Regions from separate parts of the Mesorhizobium sanjuanii genome, predicted to be linked through region 1. Evidence: predicted binding sites of a transcription regulator. Region 1 holds the regulator's gene; each other region holds the start of a gene.
What was found. The regulator PhoB, encoded in region 1, activates phosphate uptake and scavenging genes when phosphate is short. The targets are predictions, from matches to a motif close to TGTCATNNANCTGTCAT.
Positions count from the first base shown of each region.

Region 1 (7,177 bases):
GGCAGAGATTGAATTGAAGCCGGCTGCAAGGATGTTGCCCACATGCATTTCCCAGGACGGCCATTGATCGCTCAGCAAGGAATTCCGGGCCGGTCCGGATAACCCCAGGCGAGATGGCGTCTGCTGGGTCGACGCTGGCGTCAGTCGACGTGCAATCAACTCATATTAGGCCGCAATAACTTCGAGAAGCACAAGGCGGAACTGCCGGGGCCGGCAGAAGCTGGGTATTTCCACACTGGTGCGATCCGATACTTTACATACTATGTGACCTTCAATTGGGGTCTATAGCAAATGAAAGAAGAGACCGGCGTTCAGAAGTTGGTGCGCACGCTGCGTGCCCGAGCACCTGATGACGCAGCTGAATTGCTCGCCAGAGAGTCTCCCGAGTTTATCCGCGACACACTAAAGCTGTTGCCGGACGGGCACGCCCGTAAGGTGGCCGAGCATTTGCCACTGCATATGCGGCCCATCGGGTCTCATGGCGATGGCGAGGATGTCGCGATGCCCGAGTCGCTCATCGAGCTGATGGACCCGATTTCCGCCAGCGTTCCTGTCGGGACGACAGTTGCTGCCGCGGTTGAAGCTGTCAGACGCGCCCAGGTGCCGACCGAGCTCACTTATCTCTATGTCACGGACGAGGGCAATAAACTGGTTGGCCTGGTGGTCCTGCGCGATCTAATGCTGAGCGAACCGGACGCAATTGTCGATCAGATCATGCTGCCCAGGCCGTTCGCGCTTAATGTCGGCCTCTCTTTGAGCAACGCATGCGAGGCAGCGGTACGGCGTCACTACCCTGTCTACCCGGTGGTGGACGCGGAGAACCGGCTGCTCGGGCAGGTTCGCGGTTGGCGCTTGTTCGAGCAGCAAATTATCGAGGTTTCCGCCCAGTCTGGCCAGATGGTAGGTGTCCAGAAGGAAGAGCGCTCTTTTACGCCGCTGTTCTCAGCCTTCTTGAAGCGTCATCCGTGGCTGCAGTTGAACCTCCTGACGGCCTTCATGGCCGCATTCGTCGTCAGTTCGTTCACAGGGACGATCGAAAAGATCGTTGCCCTGGCGGCATTCCTCCCGGTCTTGGCCGGGCAGAGCGGAAACACCGGCTGCCAAGCACTGGCGATGACCCTGCGTGGCCTTGCCCTGGGGGATGTGGACAAACGACCGAAGCTGCACCTGGTGATAAGAGAGGGCGCGCTCGGGATCGCCAACGGCTTGCTCGTCGGCCTTCTTGCGGCTGCGGCGATGTGGTTCTACGCCTCGAGGCAACCTGAGTCGGCGGCCCAAGCGCCCATGCTGGCACTTGTGATCCTGCTTGCCATGTCCGGATCGTGCCTCATGTCCGGAATCTCCGGCGTGCTGATCCCGTTGGGCCTGCGCCGGGTCGGCGCTGACCCGGCGGTCGCTTCGGCGATCTTCCTCACCACCTTGACCGATATTGTAGGCATGGGCCTGATGCTGGGGCTGGCCACCATACTCGTGCTGTAGCGAGGCGCGTCCAGTGACGCGTCCCTGGGAATTGGAGGCAATAAGCTGACCTCGTGTGCGCAACGCGACGGAAGACCAACCGGCACGGTGGATCACCGCCTATCACACGCCAATTGCCCAGACGTAGCGGGCGTATGCCCGTAGCGGGCGTATGCCCGTAGCGGAACCCGTGCGAATAACGATCGATCGCGCCGGGATAGATCCGCTTCCGCGGACCTTCCACGACTCAACGCGGTCCTCGCAGCATCGGGACGACTGTCGGCGACGAACCGACCTGGATGGCGCCGAGCGGTTCGAAGCCGTGCCGGCGGTAAAACGGAATGTTGCGCGGATTCGAGGATTCCAGATAAGCAGGCGCGTGATCGCGATCGCACCGTGCGAGTGCGTACGCCATCAGGGCTTTGCCGTGACCTTCGCCTTGGTGCGCGGGGTCGACACCGATCAGGGGCAGGAACCAATGCGGTTCGGTCGGATGGTAGGTGGCCATTTTCTCAAATACAGCCGCGGTTTCGCCGGCCAGAGAGGGCGCAACTGTGCTCTGGAGGAGCGCACCAAGCTCTTTCTCGTCAGGGTGCACCCCAGGCGGCAGCCACAGCGCCGCACCAGCGTAGTCCGCGGTGCAAAAGGCGCTTCCGCAAGAGAATGCAGCGCCTCCGAGCGCACGAACCATCCGAGGCAGGGCCGCAAGGAACTGGTGCGAATGAGGCCAAGTCCATCGCGCCATAGGGTCCGCCGCAAACGCCAGCACGACCGTATCGACCACCGGATTTTCATCGGCAGCGGACGCAACTCTTACTGTCTCTGACTTCACGCTATCCTCCTGACGCAGACAGTCCGACGAGGTCTGACGCATTAAGTAGCGCAATCTCGCAATCTGTCTAAGCCTCGCGCGCGATCGCGGTCCTGCTGGCCTGATATCCGGCTAGGAGCGGAACGGCAGCTACCTCACAGTCGGGATCGTCAGTTGCCGGTCCGGATGCGGCCCGTTCGCCGCCATAGGCCTGCTGATTGAGTTTTGACCTTGGAGCCTTCCCGATCATCGGGATGGAACAAGCTCTAATCTTCCCTGATCGCGTAGCCGGCGCCACGGATGGTGCGGATGACATCGGGCATGCGGCCGTTGTTGACCGCCTTGCGCAATCGCCCGACATGCACGTCGACCGTGCGCTCGTCGATGTAGATCGTCTCGCCCCAGACATTGTCGAGCAACTGGCTGCGCGAGAAGACACGGCCAGGGTGCCGCATCATGAATTCGAGAAGGCGGAATTCGGTCGGTCCGAGCCGGATCTCGCTCTTCTTGCGATAGACCCGGTGCGATTCGCGGTCGAGCACGATGTCGCCAACCTTCAGCACGCTGGACAGGACTTCCGGCTTGGCGCGGCGCAGCAGCGCCTTGATCCTGGCCATGAATTCCGGCGTCGAGAACGGCTTGACCAGATAGTCGTCGGCGCCGGTGGAGAGGCCGCGGACCCGGTCGCTCTCCTCGCCGCGCGCCGTCAGCATGATGATCGGCAGCCGCTCGGTTTCCGGACGCATCCGAAGGCGCCGGCAGAGCTCGATGCCCGAAACCGCCGGCACCATCCAGTCGAGCACCAGGAGATCGGGCACGTTCTCCTGCAGCCGGATCTCGGCTTCGTCGCCGCGCGTCACCACCTCGACCTGGTAGCCTTCGGATTCGAGGTTGTAGCGGAGCAGTACCCCCAATGGCTCCTCGTCCTCCACCACCATGATGCGTGGCGCGATCATTAACCCGTCGCCCCTGTCATGCCGCCGGCGCCGACATCGCCGTCTCGTCCTGCTTCGGACGATTGGCGGGCAGTTGCGAGCCGGTCAGCACGTAGTAGGCGTTCTCGGCGATGTTGGTGACGTGGTCGCCGATGCGCTCGAGATTCTTGGCGCAAAACAGGAGATGCGTGCAGGCGGTGATGTTGCGCGGATCCTCCATCATGTAGGTCAAGAGTTCGCGAAAGACCGAAGTGTATTTGACGTCGATGCGCTCGTCCTCGTTTCTGAGCTTGGCGAGTGCCGCCGCGTCCCTTGCGGCATATTCCTCGATCACGCCTTGCACCTGGATCAGCACCAGCTGTGCCATCGCGTCGATGGAATGCGACAGGTCGCGCGGCGTGACACTGAGGCCAACCGTGCCGACTCGCTTGGCGATGTTCTTGGCAAGGTCGCCGATGCGCTCGAGGTCGCCGGCCATGCGGATCGAGCCGACCACGGCACGCAGATCATTGGCCATCGGCTGGCGCTTGGCGATCAGCGTGATGGCGCGGTCGTCCAGCTCGCGCTGGCGCGCATCCATGATGACGTCGTCGGAAACCACCCGCTGCGCCAGCGCATTGTCGGAATTGAGCAAAGCCTTGGTGGCGCCGCCGACCATCGAGCCGGCGAGATCGCCCATATCGCTGATCAGCTTGCTGATCTGCTCCAGATCCTCATCGAAAGACGCGACTGTATGTTCGCCCATGATCTTGCCCTTCTATGCGTTGTCGGAACGCTCAGCCGAAACGGCCGGTGATGTAGTCCTGGGTGCGCTTCTCACGGGGCGACGTGAAGATCTTCTCCGTGGCGTCGAACTCTACCAATTCGCCGAGATACATGAAGGCCGTCTGCTTGGAGACGCGGGCGGCCTGCTGCATGTTGTGGGTAACGATGACGATCGTATAATCGGCCTGCAACTCGTCGATCAGTTCCTCGATCTTGGCCGTCGACAGCGGATCGAGCGCCGAAGCCGGCTCGTCGAGCAGGATCACTTCCGGCTTCACCGCCACGGTGCGGGCGATGCAGAGCCTCTGCTGCTGGCCGCCGGAGAGGCTGAGGCCGCTGGCGTTGAGCTTGTCCTTGACCTCGGTCCACAGCGCGGCGCGCTTCAATGCCTGTTCGACACGGCCGTCCATCTCGCCCTTGCCGAGCTTTTCGTAGAGCCTGACGCCGAAGGCAATATTCTCATAGATAGACATCGGAAACGGCGTCGGCTTCTGGAACACCATGCCGATCTTGGTGCGCAACAGGTTGAGATCCTGCGAGCGGTCAAGAATATTCTTGCCATCGAGCAGCACCTGTCCCTCGGCGCGCTGCTTCGGGTAGAGTTCGTAGATGCGATTGAAGACGCGCAGCAGCGTCGACTTCCCGCAGCCCGAAGGCCCGATGAAGGCGGTGACGCTGCGCTCGCGCAGCGACAGGCTGATATCCTTCAGCGCCTTGCTCTCGCCGTAGTAGAAGTTGAGGTTCTTGACCTCGATCTTCGTCTTCTCGGTGACCGACTCGGCCATGTTCAAATCGGTGGACAACATCGGTTTCATCTGTCCTCTCTGCGTCCGGTAAGGCTTCGGGCGAAGATGCTCAGCCCAAGCACGGTCAAGGTGATTATGAGTGCACCGGTCCACGCCAGTTGCTGCCATTCCTCGTACGGGCTGAGGGCGAACTGGAAGATGGTCACCGGCAGGCTGGCCATCGGCGCGTTGAGGTTGCCGCTCCAGAACTGGTTGTTCAACGCGGTAAACAAAAGTGGGGCTGTTTCGCCAGAGATGCGGGCGATGGCCAACAATATGCCAGTGACGATGCCCGAAAGCGCGGCGCGATAAGCGACCGACTTGATCACGATCCATCGCGGCGCACCGATCGCGGTGCCGGCCTCGCGCAATGAGTTCGGCACCAGCGTCAGCATGTCCTCGGTGGTGCGAACGACGACGGGAATGACCAGGATGGCCAGCGCGAAGGCGCCGGCGATTGCCGAGAAATGGCCCATCGGTCGGACAAGCAGTTCGTAGACGAACAGGCCAACGATGATCGACGGCGCCGAAAGCAGGATGTCATTGATAAAGCGAACAATCGTGGTGAGTTTTGAAAAACGCCCGTACTCGGCCATGTAGGTGCCGGCCAACACACCGATCGGCGTGCCGACAATGACCGCGATAATCGTCATTATTAGACTTCCGGCAATGGCGTTGAGCAGGCCGCCGGCTTCGCCGGGCGGCGGCGTCATTTCAGTGAACACCGAAAGCGAAAGGCCCGAGACGCCCTTGTAGAGGAGGGCGCCGAGAATCAGCGCCAGCCATGCAAGTCCGATACCGGCCGCTGCGACGCACAGCGTCATCATCACGGCATTCTTGCGCTTGCGGCTTTGGTGAAGCGATTCGGCTGTCGACATCGGTCAGGCTCCCGTGCGGGCGTCGATCCGCATCAGCATATAGCGGGCGATGGCTAGGATCACGAGGGTGATGACGAACAGGATCAGGCCGAGCGCCACCAGCGAAGAGGTGTAGAGTTCGCCATCGGCCTCGGTGAATTCATTGGCGATGGTTGCCGAGATCGTCGTGCCCGGCGCGAACAGCGAGGCGCTGATGCGGTGCGCGTTGCCGATGACGAAAGTCACCGCCATCGTTTCGCCGAGTGCGCGGCCAAGCCCCAGCATGACGCCGCCCATGATGCCGACACGGGTATAGGGGATGACGACGCGGCGCGTCACTTCCCAGGTCGTGCAGCCGATGCCATAGGCCGATTCCTTCAGCACCGAGGGGACCGTATCGAAGACGTCCTTGGTGATCGAGGTGATGAAGGGCAGAACCATGATGGCGAGGATCAGCGCCGAGGTCAGCATGCCGATGCCATAGGGCGGGCCGGCAAACAGACTGCTCAGTCCCGGAATGTTCTTGAACAGGTCGATGACGAAAGGTTGCACGGTGGTCTGCAGGAAGGGCGCGAAGACGAACAGACCCCAGATGCCGTAGATGATACTGGGAATGCCGGCTAGCAGCTCGACGGCGATGCCGATGGGGCGCCTGAGTGGGCGCGGGCAAAGCTCGGTAAGGAAGACTGCGATGCCGATGCCGATCGGGACTGCGATCAGGATGGCGATGGCGGAAGTGATGATGGTGCCATAGATCGGCGCGAGCGCGCCGAATTTCTCGGTGACCGGATTCCAGGACTCGGTCGTGAGGAAGGAGAAACCGAAGGTCGACAGCGCCTGCCATGAGCCGGCGAACAGCGAGACGGCAACGCCGCCGAGAATAAGCAGAACGAGGATGGCTGAAAAGCGCGTGGCCGTCCGGAAGATGGTATCCGTGAGGGCGAAGCGCCGCACCGTCGCTTCTCTGATCTTCATGGCGGCTGACGATGACATGGCTTCAGAAACGACAGTCATTTACCCCTCGCGTTGGAAAGGAACGGGAGGGCGCCGAAAAGGGCCCTCCCGCAGAGGAAATTACATGGCGGAATAGAGCGGCTTGCCATCGCTGCCGACGACTTCCTTGGCCCACGTTTCCTCGATGCTCTTGACCACGTTGTCAGGCATCGGGACGTAGTCCAGTTCACTGGCCATATCGTCGCCCTTGGCGTAGGACCAGGCGAAGAACTTGAGCGCTTCGCCAGTGGCTGCGGCATCGTCGGGCTGCTTGTACAGGAGAATCCACGTCGCCGCCGTCATCGGCCAGGATTCGGCACCCGGCTGGTTGGCGAGGATCACGCCAAAGCCCGGCTGCGAACTCCAGTCGGCATTGGCCGCAGCGGCCTGGAAAGCGGCCGATGTCGGTTCGACCTTCTTGCCGTCCTTGTTGATCATATCGGTGTAGGTGAGCTTGTTTTGCTTGGCATAGGCGTATTCGACATAGCCGATCGCACCACCGGTCTGCGCGACGTTGTTGGCAACGCCCTCATTGCCCTTGGCGCCGATGCCCACCGGCCACTCAAGTGCCGT
Region 1 covers NZ_NWQG01000017.1:10,665-17,841, reverse strand. The annotation lists gene CN311_RS03765 (magnesium transporter) at 292-1,479, shown strand; gene CN311_RS03760 (GNAT family N-acetyltransferase) at 1,706-2,290, opposite strand; gene phoB (phosphate regulon transcriptional regulator PhoB) at 2,536-3,225, opposite strand; gene phoU (phosphate signaling complex protein PhoU) at 3,242-3,949, opposite strand; gene pstB (phosphate ABC transporter ATP-binding protein PstB) at 3,981-4,784, opposite strand; gene pstA (phosphate ABC transporter permease PstA) at 4,781-5,632, opposite strand; gene pstC (phosphate ABC transporter permease subunit PstC) at 5,636-6,625, opposite strand; gene pstS (phosphate ABC transporter substrate-binding protein PstS) at 6,686-7,177, opposite strand, start outside.

Region 2 (7,177 bases), on a different contig from region 1:
ATGATGGTGATGAAGGACGGCCGCGTCGTTGAAAGCGGCCTCACCGACCGCGTCCTCGACGACCCCCGCGCACCTTACACCCAGCTCCTTGTTTCCTCGATATTGCAGGTGTGACCATGGCAACCCCTCTCGTCGTCTCCGACGTCGCCAAGAGCTTCACCATGCATCTGCGCGACGGCATCGGACTGCCTGTTGTCGCCGGCGTCTCGTTCTCGATCCAGGCCGGAGAATGCGCCGTGCTCGGTGGTCCCTCCGGCGCCGGCAAGAGCTCGATCCTGAAGATGCTCTACGGCAACTATGCCGTCGACGAGGGGCAGATCATCGTCCAGCATGATGACGGTCTCATCGATCTCGCGACAGCCAGCCCGCGCACGGTGCTTGCCGTGCGCCGGCAAACCATCGGCTATGTCAGCCAGTTCCTGCGCACCGTGCCGCGGGTCTCAGCTCTCGACGTTGTTGCCGAGCCGCTGATCGAGCGGGGCGAGGAACGCGAGGCCGCGCGGGAGAAATCTCGTTCTCTGCTGGCTGAACTCAACCTGCCGGAAAAGCTCTGGGCGCTGCCGCCGGCGACGTTTTCCGGCGGCGAGCAGCAGCGCGTCAACATCGCGCGCGGTTTCATCACCGAGCACCCGATCCTGCTGCTCGACGAGCCGACCGCATCGCTCGACGCCAGGAACCGCGACGTGGTGATCGAACTCATCGCCGCCAAGAAGGCCGCCGGCGTCGCCTTGCTCGGCATCTTCCACGATCACGACGTGCGCGAGGCAGTAGCCGACCGCGTCATCGACGTGACCGCTTTTGCCGCCGGGAAAATCGCCGCATGAGCAGAAAGCTGTCGGAAGCACCGCTGGTCCATGAGACGGCGCAGGTCGAGAACTCGACGCTCGGCCGCTGGACCGAGGTCGCCGAACGCAGCCGGGTCTCGGAAAGCACGCTCGGCGACTATTCCTACATGATGCAGGACTGCGCCGTCTGGTGCGCGACGATCGGCAAGTTTTCCAACATCGCCGCCAGCGTGCGCATCAACGCGACCAACCATCCGACCTGGCGGCCGACGCTGCACCATTTCACCTATCGCGCCTCGGACTATTGGGACGACGCCGAGCACGAGAGCGAGTTCTTCGCCCAGCGTCGCGCCAAACGCGTCTCTATCGGCCACGACACCTGGCTTGGCCACGGCTCGACCATCCTGCCCGGCGTCACCGTCGGCGATGGCGCCGCGGTCGGCGCCGGCGCTGTTGTATCCAGGGATGTCGCCCCGTACACGATCGTCGGTGGCGTGCCGGCCAGATCGATCCGCGAACGCTTCGACCGCCGCACGGCGGAACGCTATCAGGCGCTCGCTTGGTGGGACTGGGATCACGCCCGGCTGCGCGCCGCGCTCGACGATTTTCGCGCGCTGGAGGCGGAAGCCTTTCTGGAAAAATACGAAGAGTGAATGGTGAATGGTGAATGGGAGGCAGCGTCACCGACCGGAGAACGCTTCTCACTATTCACTATTCACCCATTCACACCCCTGACACATGACTCGGACAAGACGCGGTTCTCCCAAGGAGATCGCCATGCTCGACAAGCCAAGATCCTCGCTCGCCGGATTTTTCGAAGGCACCAACCCGACCCCTCCGGTGCATCTCGGCAGGCGCTACGACACCTCTGGTAATTTTCTCAACGAGCCCGGCAACACCGTTGTCTGCCATCTCGTCAAAGGCTCGCCGTCCGAGGCGACGGTCATCGACGTGCGTGAGCGGATGCGCGCCATGCCCGATGCCGACCGGCTGGCCTTCACGCCGGTCTCCAGCCTGCACATGACCCTGTTCCAGGGCATCATCGAATACCGCCGCAGGCTTCCCTATTGGCCGGCGGATGTGCCGCTCGACACCAGCATCGACGACATGACCCGCCTCTATCAGCAACGCCTGAACGGCTTCGAAGGTCGCGGTGCCTTCAAGGTCAAAGTGATCGATGTCGTGCCGACCGGCTTGACGGTTGCCGGCGCGACCGATGAGGACGTGCGTATCATGCGCGAATGGCGCGATGCCTTGTCGGTGCCGTTCGGATACCGGCATCCCGACCACGATGCTTACGTCTTCCACATCACTTTCGCCTACCAGATCTGGCGTCTGGCGGACGAAAAAGCGTCCGAATGGCAAGATCTGTTCGACGATTGCCTCTCACTGTTTACCCGGCAGGCTCCGGTCATCGAGCTGCGGCCACCCGCCTTTTGCAGCTTCAGGGACATGGAGCATTTCGAGGAACTGCTGGTCCTCGGCTGATCCCTTCCCTGCCGCTCGAACGGCAGGGTTTGGGTCAACTCGCCTTCCCGCTCGGCGCACCTGTGGGCGGTAACAAAACTGACATCAATCCGACACCGCAGGTTCATGCCGTTGCGCTAGCGAGGGTTAACAGACCTTCAACCGCGATTGGACTGGAGCTTACCCCATGTCAGCAACGCTCGAAATGTCAGCGACGCTCGAAATTCGCGGCGTCACGCGCCGGTTCGGCAAGAACACTGCTGTCAGCAATGTCGACATCTCGATCCCGCACGGACAGATGGTCGGGATCATCGGTCGCTCCGGCGCCGGCAAATCGACCCTTTTGCGCATGATCAACCGCCTCATCGATCCGAGCCAAGGGTCGATTTTTTTTGACGGCGCCGAAGTTTCGCGGCTGCGCGGCTCGCCGCTCCGGCGCTGGCAGCGCGACTGCGCCATGATCTTCCAGCAGTTCAACCTGGTGCCGCGCCTCGACGTGCTGACCAATGTGCTGCTCGGCCGGCTCAATCATCGCTCGACCCTTGTCAATCTGCTCGGCGTCTTCTCCCGCGAGGAACGGGCCGAGGCGATCGCGGCGCTCGAGCGTCTCGACATTGCCCGCACGGCGTTGCAGCCGGCCGGTACCTTGTCCGGCGGCCAGCAGCAGCGTGTCGCCATCGCCCGCGCCATGTTGCAGCAGCCCAAGGTGATCCTAGCCGACGAGCCGATCGCCTCGCTCGACCCGCTCAACGCCAAGGTGGTGATGGATTCCCTGCAGGATATCAATCTTCGCGAGGGCCTCACCGTCGTCACCAATCTGCACACGCTGGATACCGCGCGCACCTATTGCAACCGCATCATCGGCATGGCCGCCGGCAAGGTCGTGTTCGACGGCCCGCCCGAAGACCTCAACCGCGAGGCCGTGCGCATTGTCTACGGCGCCGACAGCAATGGCGGCGAAATCTCCGAGGCCATCACCTCGACCAGCGTCACCATCAAGCCAAAAATCGCCGCATCCGCCGGACCGCTCGAGCCCGCATTTCCTGGCTACTAGCTCCATGATCCCAACCAGTGGATACCGGTATACGAAAAAGATCATGGACAGGCAAAAGAGCGCCTGGATCGCCAGCCCGCGTAAAGGGCGCTGTCAAAATTCGAACGCTGCCGGCGCGATGCCGGAACCAACAGGAGAGACGCGAATGTTTAGAAAGATACTTCTCGGTGCCGTTTCCATCCTCGCCATGGCGATGGGCGCGGTCCAGGCACAGGATCTGAAGGAGTTCCGCATCGGCATTCTGGGCGGCGAGAACGAAGCCGACCGTCTGCGCAACTACCAGTGCTTCGCCGACCACATCAAGGAAGTCCTCGGCGTCGAGAAGGTTTCACTGTTCCCGGCCGCCGACTACGACGGCGTCATCCAGGGCCTGCTCGGCGGCACGCTTGACTATGCCGAACTGGGCGCTTCCGCCTACGCCAAGGTTTATCTCGAAAACAAGGACGCGGTTGAGCCGATCCTGACGACGGTCCAGACCGACGGTTCGACCGGCTACCATTCGGTCATGGTCGCCCGTGCGGATTCCGGCATCAAGACGCTCGCCGATATGAAGGGCAAGAAGCTCGGTTTCGCCGATCCGGATTCGACTTCGGGTTATCTGGTCCCCGTCACTTCACTGCCCAAGGACATCGGCATGGATGTGAAAAGCTACTTCGCCTCGACCGGTTTCGGCGGCGGCCATGAACAGCTTGTCCTTGAAGTGCTGAAAGGCACCTTCGACGCCGGCACCACCTGGGCCTCCGGCGTCGGCGACTTCAAGGACGGCTACAGCTCGGGCAATCTGCGCAAGATGGTCGACAAGGGCGTCCTTAAGATGGATGATCTCGTCGAATTGTGGCAGTCACCGCTGATCCCGAACGGCCCGCTGGTCGTGCGTACGTCGATCGACGCCGGCGCCAAGCAGAAGATCACCGATTTCCTGACCAATCTTCCGCAAACCGATCCGGCCTGTTTCTCGGCGGTACAAGGTGGCGATTACAAGGGCTATTCGCCGGTTACCCCGGCGTTCTATCAGCCGATCATCGACGCCCGTAAGGCGAAGATCGGCTCGTAAGCAAACTGCCACAACGCCGCCGGGGCCATGTGCCGCCGGCGGCGTTGCCGCATCAGGGGCCGGGGATCTATCGATGAGTGCGACCGATGTTTACCGCGCGCCTGCGCTTTCACCGGAGGGAGCCACAGTCGAGCGGCACTGGCGCGACCTCGCCGCCCGCCGGCGCCTTTACACGGTCGGCGGCCTGGTTTTCCTGTTTCTTGCACTCTCCGGCTCGCTCTGGTTCGCCAACGAAACCAACGCCGGAAAGTTCTTCGACCGCCTTCCCCATGTCGCCGATTTTTTCACCGAGTTGAAGCCGCGCGACTGGTTCGACCCGGTGCGCGCGCTGTTCGACTTGCCGTCCCCCTATGACGATGGCAGCCTCAAATTCGACTACCCCGAGGGCCGGGTCTACCTGACCCAAAGCATCTACATTCCGGAGTATTTCCACCGGATGATCGAGACGCTGAACATTGCCCTGTTTTCGACGCTGGTGGGCTCCACATTCGGTTTCCTGCTCTGCTTCCTGGCGGCAGGCAACATCACGACCAGTCGCTGGCTCCGTTTCACCACGCGCCGCTTCCTTGAAATTGTTCGCGCCTTTCCCGAAATCGTCATCGCCGGCTTCTTTCTGGCGATCTTCTCGCTTGGACCCATTCCGGCGATCCTCGCGGTCAGCATCCACACTGTCGGTGCGCTTGGAAAAATGTTCTTCGAAGTGGTCGAGAACGCCGACATGAAGCCTGAAGAAGGCTTGCGGGCCGTCGGCGCCAACTGGGTCGAACGGGTATGGTTCGGCATCGTGCCTCAGGTCCTGCCCAACTTCATGAGCTATTTCCTGCTCCGCTTCGAGATCAATGTGCGCGCCTCGACCATTCTCGGCGCCGTCGGCGCCGGCGGCATCGGCGAATCCCTGCGTCTTTCGATCGGCCAAGGCCATGAGGCCAAGACCATTGCCATCGTCTTTCTGCTATTCTGCACGATCGTCGCCGTCGACCAGTTTTCCGCCTGGCTGAGACACCGTCTTGTCGGGAGCCAGGCGTTCGCATACGGGCGCGGAGAATGACGCAATGAACGCCGACGCCATCAACGACATCGCCGCTCGCCATCCGGATGCATTCCGGCCATCCCTGTGGAAGCGTTATGCCACCCCGATCGGCATCCTTCTGTGCATTCTCTACACCTTCTATTGCGCGTGGTTTTTCTCGGTCGGCGCCGTTCTCGAAAAGGCGAACTGGAACCTTGCCGGCGCCTATCTCGCTGACTGGGTATCCTACGAAATCCGGCCCGACATCGAGTTCAAGGACAACCACCTGACGATCAACTACTCCCGCTTCTCCAAGCTGGGATCCAATCCAAACCCCGACTGGGTGACCAAGCAGATGGCCGTGATCGAACGGCGGGTTGACGCCGCACCTGCACCAGCGATCGCGACCAACAAGTCGTCGCAGGGTTCTTTCATGGCGCCTGGCGCACCAACCGCCGAGAGCCCGGCCGCCTCGTCGGACCAATCGGTTCCGGCTGCGCCTGAGACGGTGCGCGAAGAGGCCGTCGTGGCGGCAACCGTCGTCTTCGGCAATGGCCGGATCGCCATCACGCCAAACCTCGTCACTGTCACACGCGGCGCCGAAAGCGTCACCTTCGACATCGCCAAGAACAGTTCTGTGACGCCGCGCACACCGCTGCCTAACTGGATCGAGCAACGCAGGCCAGGCTCGACAGCCTATGTCTCGTTCGGCTTTCTCGGTCGCGCCGAGGTGCAAAATGACGAAGTGATCGCCTGGAGACGTTTCTTCGGCTGGGCCAATTTCGTGTTCGACACGAATTCGCCATTCTGGGGAAAGCCGATCAGTGAGGTCGCTTCACTGATCGTTTCCGGGGCACGCATCGACCCGTCGCGGTCAAACGCAGCGCTCGCCTGGGACAACATCCTCAACAATGCCGAGTGGCAGCACGGCGACGTCTGGCTGAAACTTTTGCAAACCATCGTCATGGCTTTTGTCGGCACGGTTCTGGCCTCGATCGTCGCCTTTCCGCTCGCCTTCCTGGCTGCGCGCAACGTCACGCCGAGCCGGATAGCCAATCAGCTGACAAAGCGCTTTTTCGATTTCCAGCGGTCTGTCGACATGCTGATCTGGGCGCTGTTCTTCACGCGCGGCTTCGGGCCGGGGCCGCTGGCCGGCATGTCGGCGATCTTCTTCACCGACACCGGAACCCTCGGCAAACTCTATTCCGAGGCGTTGGAAAACATCGACGACAAGCAGCGCGAGGGCATCCGTTCGGTTGGCGCCGCGCCGGCAATGGTGCAGCGCTACGGCGTGCTTCCCCAGGTTCTGCCGGTATTCCTTAGCCAATCCCTCTATTTCTGGGAATCGAACACGCGCTCGGCGACGATCATAGGCGCCGTCGGCGCCGGTGGCATCGGCCTGAAATTGTGGGAGGCCATGCGCACCAACACCAATTGGGCCAATGTGTTCTATATGGTTCTGCTGATCCTGGTTGTCGTCTTTATCTTTGACAACATCTCCAGCTACCTGCGCCGCAAACTGATGGGGACCATCGCAAACGGCAACGATGAGCGACGCGCTCCCACAGGCCTACCGCCGGCGGCTCGGATCGCCTGAGAGGAAAGTCGGCGGCGTCCTAATTTAGGCGCCTGCCTTCTTCCAGCCGTTCCTGATGTGCTTGTAGCCGTCGCGGTAGACAGCCTCCGGGCTTTCCGAAAAATCACGCCACACTTTGGTGGCCGCCGCCAAATCCTTCAACGAACGGCCGAATGCCTCGATCGTCAGCCAATCGTCGTAGCCGCTCTTGCGAATTGCCGAAAACGTTTCC
Region 2 covers NZ_NWQG01000263.1:2,564-9,740, forward strand. The annotation lists gene phnK (phosphonate C-P lyase system protein PhnK) at 1-114, shown strand, start outside; gene phnL (phosphonate C-P lyase system protein PhnL) at 117-824, shown strand; gene CN311_RS30100 (DapH/DapD/GlmU-related protein) at 821-1,438, shown strand; gene CN311_RS30105 (DUF1868 domain-containing protein) at 1,563-2,273, shown strand; gene phnC (phosphonate ABC transporter ATP-binding protein) at 2,440-3,306, shown strand; gene phnD (phosphonate ABC transporter substrate-binding protein) at 3,452-4,360, shown strand; gene phnE (phosphonate ABC transporter, permease protein PhnE) at 4,434-5,408, shown strand; gene phnE (phosphonate ABC transporter, permease protein PhnE) at 5,413-6,966, shown strand; gene CN311_RS30130 (sugar phosphate isomerase/epimerase family protein) at 6,991-7,177, opposite strand, start outside.
Region 2: phnC (phosphonate ABC transporter ATP-binding protein) is a predicted target of PhoB. The motif match lies at 2,353-2,369, and genes of this name have one in related genera.

Region 3 (7,177 bases), on a different contig from region 1:
GCTGACGCTGCCATCCGCCATGAAGACGATGCGGCTTGAGGCATCGCGCGCAAAGGCCATTTCATGCGTGACCATCAGCATCGTCATGCCGTCCTCGGCCAAGCTGCGCACCACCGCGAGCACCTCGCCGACGAGCTCGGGATCGAGCGCGGAGGTTATCTCGTCGAGAAGCAGGATCTTCGGTTCCATCGCCACGGCGCGGGCAATGCCGACGCGCTGCTGCTGGCCGCCGGAAAGCTCAGCCGGCAGGCTGTCGGCCTTGTGGGCGAGGCCGACCCGGCCAAGCCAGTGCTCGGCGATCTGGCGGGCCTCGGCGTCGCTCTTGCCACGCACCTTGCGCAGGCCGAGCATGATGTTGCCGGCCGCCGTCAGATGCGGGAACAGGTTGAAGCTCTGGAACACCATGCCGGTCTCGGCGCGCATCGCCGCCAGGTCGCGCTCGCTGCGGCGCTGGCGTGCTCCGGCCTCGCGGTAGCCGACCTCCTTGCCGTCGATGCGGATGGAGCCGCTGTCATAGCTCTCGAGGAAATTGACGCAGCGCAGCAGCGTGGTCTTGCCGCTGCCGGATGGCCCGATGACCGACACCACCTCGCCGCGCTTCACCTCGAGGCTGACGGCACGCAGCACCTCGACGGTGCCGAAGGCCTTGGAGACATCGCGTACATCGAGCAGGGCGGCATTGGCGTTTGCGGACATCTTGCTATTCCCGGATGAAGGAGAAACGCCGCTCCAGCCGCCGGCTGGCAAGCGAAAGGGCGTAGTTGACCGCGAAGTAGACGAGCGCGCCGAATATGTAGAGCGGCATTGCCTCATAGGTGCGGCCGATGACCTGGTTGATGGCCTGCATCAGGTCGGTGATGCCGAGCAGCGAGACCAGCGCACTGCCCTTTACCGCATCGGTGACGCCATTGATCCATGGCGGCAGGAAGCGCCTGAACGCTTGCGGGAAGATGACATAGGCCAGGCGCTGGCGAAAGGTCAGGCCGATCGCCATCGCCGCTTCGGATTGCCCTTTCGGAATGGAGGCGACAGCGCCCCTGAGATACTCGACGACCTGCGCTGTCTTGAACAGAGTGAGCGCCAGCACGGCCGCCCAGAAGGACTGCAAATGGACGCCGACGGCAGGCAGGCCGTAATAGACGAAGAAGATGAGCACCAGGATCGGGATGCCGCGGATGGTGTCGCTGAAAATGCGCACCGCCCAGCGCAGCGGAGCCGGACCGTAGACAAGGCCGACGCCCATCAATACGCCGGCGATGAGAGACAGCACCACGACCAGCAGCGAGACCCAGAGCGTCAGGGCGAAACCCTGGGCCAGGAAAGGCAAGGCGTAGAGGATCTGGCCGAGCATCTAGCGTGCCGCCCTGAACCGGCGCTCGACGAGCCGCAGCCCGAAAAGCAGCGCGTAGCCCGTCAGCAGATACATGGCCGTCACCACGAGGTAGACCTCCACGATCCGGAACGTGTTGAAGTTGATCCACTGGGCGCCGTAGGTGAGTTCGGGAACCGAGATGACCGAGGCGACCGACGTGTCCTTGAACAGCGATATGAAGGTGTTGGAGAGCGCCGGCAGCGTGATGCGCAGCATCGTCGGCAGCCGCACGTGGATGAGCCTTTGCCAGGGCGTCAGGCCGATTGCCTTGCCGGCGTCGATCTGGCCGCGCGGAACGGCTTCGAGCCCCGAGCGAAACACCTCGACCAGATAGGCGCCGCTATAGAGCGACAGCGTGGCGATGAATGAGGTCTGCGCGGAGTAGGCGATGTCAACCACGGTCGGCAGGCCGTAGAAGACGAGATAGACAAGCAGGATCAGCGGCACGTTGCGGATGAACTCGACATAGGCGGCGATGACGGCCCGCACCACGCGCCCGGCCGAAACGTACCAGACCGCTAGAACCAGCCCGATGACGATGCCGATGGCGATCGAGATCACCGCGAGTTCGAGGCTGAGCAGCAGCCCGCCCCAGAGCTTGTCGAAATGCCGCCAGATCAGGTTGAAATTGAGGGCATAGCCCATGCGTCCTCCTCAGTGCCAAGGGCCATCGGGGAGAAAGCGGCGGAGGGGCGCCGATTGCCGCCCTTCCGCCGGCTGTATCAGATGACCGGGAAGCCGGGATGGCGCGCCGGTGGCTCCAACCCGAAATAGTCCTTGAACGCGGCGTCGTAGAGCGCCGTTTCATGACCGAACATTGCCGTTGCGAAGGCTGTATTGACGAAGGCCAGCCAGTCGGGATCGCCTTGCCGCAGTGCTGCACCGTATAGCATCGAGAACCAGCTCTTGCCGGCGTCGAAATATTTGTCCGGATTGCGCGAGGCGAGCCAGCGCACCGTCGACAGATCGACGGCGGCCGCATCGGCGCGCTTCGATTCCAGCGCCTGCAGCACGTTGGCCTGGGTGTCGATCTGCATCACCTGCGACTCCGGCAGGACGAGATGCACATTTTGCTCGGCATCGACATTCTGCAGGATGGAAATCCGTGTTGCCGAACCACCGGCGAGCAGCTTGTCGAAAGTCTTGTTCTCGGCGGTCGGCAGGGTCAGTAGCGCCACACCTTCAACGTAATAAGGTCTGGAGAAGTTGATGAGCTGCGAGCGCTGCGCGGTCATGGTCATGAACTGGATGGTGATGTCGACCTTGTTGGTGGTGACGTTGGGAATGCGCTGCGCCGGATCCTGCATGACGAACTCGACCTTGGTCGGATCGTCGAAGAGACCCTTGGCAAGAATGCGTCCCATGGTGATGTCCATGCCGACGAGTTCGCCGGCGTCGTTTTCGAAGTGCCAGGGCGCGTTGGTGCTGCCGGTGCCGACGATCAGTTTGCCGCGATCGAGAACGGTGCGCAGCAGACTGTCAGGCGCCGCCTGCGCGGCCGCCTTCTGGGCATCGACCGTTGCCGCCGCGCCTATGACGCCGGCCGTAGCCAGTCCCGCCATTCCCAGTTTCAGAAAATCACGTCTCTTGGATGTATCGTTCACGGCGACCTCCTTTTTCGTGTTGTGTTCCCCTTTGCAGGCACATGGGTCAGGTAAGAATTTGTCTCTTACAAAAGACACATGTATCCTGTACAAGACAGATACTAACATCGGGAATCGACAATGCAAGATGGCAATGCCTTGGCGGCTCGGCTGGATACTGGTCCGGACGGGGACAGGCTCTCCGGCTCTCGCGAGAAGGGTCTCAACCGGGTGCTCCATATCCTGGAGTTCCTGCACACGACCCAGCGCGCGGTCGGCATCGGCGACCTCGCCAAGGGCGTGAATGCGCCCCGTTCGACGACCTACACGCTGGTGCGCGAACTCGTCGATGCTGGCCTGCTGGAAATGGCCGGCGACGGCAACCGGGTCTATTTCGGCAAGAAGCTCTATCTCTACGGAATGGACTATGTCAGGGGCAACGACCTGCTCAGGAGAGGCCGCCAGGAGGTCGACAATCTGTCGCGCGAGACGGGCGAGACCTCGGAATTGTGCATGCTGCAAAGCGGCCGCTACACGATCGTCCACTCCAGTCCGGGCACCAGGCCGTTCCGCATCAGCTCGGCCACCGGCTTGCAGATCCCGCTTCCCTGGACCGCTTCGGGGCGTCTGCTGCTGGCCGGTTTCGAAAGGGCCGCGATCGAAGACATGGTGTCCGAAGACGACCTCGTTCTGCCGGACGGCCGCAGATTGCGGCTCGACGATTTCATAGCCGACATCGCCACCGCCAAGGCGACCGGCCATTGCATCACGTCGGGGCTGGTCGATGCCTACACGAAATGCCTGGCCGCACCGGTCTTCTCGGCGCCTGGCAAGGTGGAGGCGACGATGTGCCTGGTGGTGCCGATAGACACATCGGAAGCAAAGACCGGCGAGCTCATTGCCTTGCTGCGGCGGCGTGCGGCCAGCCTGTCGATCTCGTGATCCGGCTTCCATCGAGGCGCCGCCGGCGGCCTTGCTCACGCAATGATATCGGGGATGATCCGGTCTTCCAGCGCCATCAGCCTATCCTTCAGGAAGAGCTTCTTCTTCTTCATGCGCTGGATCTGCAGCGGGTCGCAACTCATGGCGATCATCGCGTTGATGGCGGCGTCGAAATCGGCGTGTTCCTGCTTCAGCCGAGAATATTCGAGGCGGATATCAGCCTGTTCCTGTTCGGACATTACCTACCGTCTGCACGTCTGCGACGCCCAAAATGGGCTTGATTTGGGCGGGGGCGGCATATTTTGCCACCGGCGCGCAGCCCTTACCACATTTCACATTGTCGTGGAATGCTACCACGTAGCATTCGACATCGATGCCCGATGGTGGCAGACTGTCATTGTGCCGTCACAGATGCGAGCCTGCGGTGGACGCGCCTTGGCGGCTGCAATCGAGGAAACCATGAAAGGGAGAACCAATCATGTCTCTTGCATCCCATCTTGATGAGTTGCAGCGGAAACACGGCGACATCGAGCGTGAACTCGACGATGCGATGAACCATCCATCGGTCGACGACCTCGAAATCGTGAATCTGAAGCGGCGCAAGTTGGCAATCAAGGACGAGATTGAAAAACTGAGGGCGAAACCGACGACGCACTGACGCTCTTCCAGGACTAGCTGCGCCGCTTTCGGCGCGCGACCATCCTTCCGGTGGCAGCCATGCTGCCGGGAGTGGTGTTCTGTTTTAACCTCTAAACATCATGGCTCCTGCCACTGGCGACATCGACGGTGTTTGCCGCCGCCTTCCGTTATGGATTTGCTAGGTCTGCCTGCCTGTCGCCATTGACAAGCCATCCTTGCTCCTCCACCTCATGCCCGGACCTTCGCATCGGCCCGAAAGCCGGACCCGGTTTTCGGAAAAGCACGTTGCGCAGATTAAAAGCGTTGGAGCGTACTTTGTGCGTCTAAGTGGACGCGCGTCGCCCCGGAAATAAAAGGCAGCCGGCATGACCGGATATTTTTCCTCTCCCTTTGCGCGCCGCACATCGGTCGGTGTCGATGTCGGCGGCGTGATGGTCGGCGGGAGCGCCCCTGTCGTCGTGCAGTCGATGACCAACACCGACACCGCCGATGTCGACCAGACGGTCGCCCAGGTTGCCGCGCTGCATCGCGCCGGCTCCGAGATCGTGCGCATCACCGTCGACCGTGACGAGAGCGCCGCCGCTGTGCCAGCCATTCGCGACCGGCTTGCCCGGCTCGGCATCAACGTGCCGCTGGTCGGCGATTTCCACTATATCGGCCACAAGCTGCTCGCCGACCATCCGGCCTGCGCGGAGGCTTTGGCGAAATACCGCATCAACCCCGGCAATGTCGGCTTCAAGGACAAGAAGGACCGGCAGTTCACTGACATCGTCGAGATGGCGATCAAATACGACAAGCCGGTGCGCATCGGCGTCAACTGGGGTTCGCTCGACCAGGAACTGCTGACCCGGCTGATGAACGACAACCAGGCCCAGGGCTTTCCGCTGACCGCGCAGGAAGTGACGCGCGAGGCGATCGTGCAGTCGGCCATTCTGTCGGCCGAGATGGCCGAGGAGATCGGCCTTGGCCGTGACAAGATCATCCTGTCGGCCAAGGTCAGCGGCGTGCAGGACCTGATCGCCGTCTATACCGAGCTCGCGACCCGCTCCAACCACGCACTTCATCTCGGTCTGACCGAGGCCGGCATGGGCTCGAAAGGCATCGTCGCCTCGTCCGCCGCGATGGGCATCCTTTTGCAGCAAGGCATTGGTGACACCATCCGCATCTCGCTGACGCCGGAACCGAATGGCGACCGCACCCGCGAGGTGCAGGTGTCGCAGGAACTGCTGCAGACCATGGGCTTCCGGCAGTTCGTGCCGATCGTCGCCGCCTGTCCCGGTTGTGGGCGCACCACTTCGACCGTGTTCCAGGAACTCGCCCAGAACATCCAGGCCGATCTCAGGAAGAACATGCCGGTGTGGCGGGAGAAATATCCCGGCGTCGAGAACCTGAAGGTCGCGGTGATGGGCTGCATCGTCAATGGCCCCGGCGAATCCAAGCATGCCGATATCGGCATTTCGCTGCCCGGCACGGGCGAGACGCCGACGGCGCCAGTATTCGTCGACGGCAGGAAAGCGGCAACGCTGCGCGGGCCGTCGATTGCCGCCGATTTCGAGAAGATGGTCGCCGACTATATCGAGCAGCGGTTCGGGCAACACGGCAAAGCCGCGGCGGAGTAGGCCGATGCATTTCCCCCGGGCGATGCTGGTCTTGCTTGCCGGGCTGGGCTGGGCAACTGCCGTCCACGCCGATCCGCCGCGCCCCGCCAAGCAGCGCCTGATCGACCGGGTCTGCAACCTGATCGAGGCCCATGCCAACCAGAACGGCCTGCCTGAGGATTTCTTTGCCCGGCTGATCTGGAAGGAAAGCCGCTTCGATCCCAATGCGGTCAGTCCGGTCGGCGCCGAAGGCATTGCCCAGTTCATGCCGGGCACCGCCAAGATGCGCGGTCTCGCCAATTCCTTCGATATCGAGCAGGCCATCCCGGCCTCGGCGAAATATCTCGCCGAACTGAAAACCGACTTCGGCAATCTGGGGCTCGCCGCCGCCGCCTACAATGCCGGCGAAACCCGGGTGTCGCGCTGGCTGAAATCCGGCGGCTTCCTGCCGATGGAAACCGAAAACTACGTCCTGGACGTCATGGGCGAGCCGGCCGACAGGTTCACCGACACCGCCTATGCCGGCATCGTCCGGCCGCTCGACAAGAAAGCGAACTTTGCGGTCGCCTGCCGCACGCTGCCGGTGATCATGTCCAGAACGGTGGCCATGGCCTCGATCAACGTCAAGCCTTGGGGTGTGCAGGTGGCCGGCAATTTCCGCCGCGGCGCGGCGCTCAGCCAATGGAGCAGTGTGAAGCGCCGGTTTCCGGCCTTGCTCGGCGGCAGCAATCCAGTGGTCAGCCGGGTGCGCACCCCGATCGGCCGGCGCGGCATCTATGCGGTGCGGATCGGCGCCGACACCAAAGCCAAGGCCGACAATATCTGCCAGAAACTGCAAAGCGTGGGCGGCGCGTGCGTTGTGGTGCGAAACCGGTAGGGGTACCGGCAAGAGGCGCTTGGACGTGACAGCCAAAATCGTTGTGCTCAATGGCGTCGGCAGCGCGGGCAAAAGCTCGATCGCCAAGTCTCTCCAAACGATGACCGCCGAGCCCTTTCTACATGTTCAGATGGATATATTCGTCGAGATGCTGCCGAAAGCCCTT
Region 3 covers NZ_NWQG01000015.1:31,050-38,226, forward strand. The annotation lists gene CN311_RS03420 (amino acid ABC transporter ATP-binding protein) at 1-696, opposite strand, end outside; gene CN311_RS03425 (amino acid ABC transporter permease) at 701-1,351, opposite strand; gene CN311_RS03430 (amino acid ABC transporter permease) at 1,352-2,017, opposite strand; gene CN311_RS03435 (transporter substrate-binding protein) at 2,095-2,934, opposite strand; gene CN311_RS03440 (IclR family transcriptional regulator) at 3,097-3,897, shown strand; gene CN311_RS03445 (YdcH family protein) at 3,933-4,136, opposite strand; gene CN311_RS03450 (YdcH family protein) at 4,376-4,555, shown strand; gene ispG (flavodoxin-dependent (E)-4-hydroxy-3-methylbut-2-enyl-diphosphate synthase) at 4,902-6,155, shown strand; gene CN311_RS03460 (lytic transglycosylase domain-containing protein) at 6,160-7,011, shown strand; gene CN311_RS03465 (chloramphenicol phosphotransferase CPT family protein) at 7,055-7,177, shown strand, end outside.
Region 3: CN311_RS03450 (YdcH family protein) is a predicted target of PhoB. The motif match lies at 4,290-4,306, and genes of this name have one in related genera.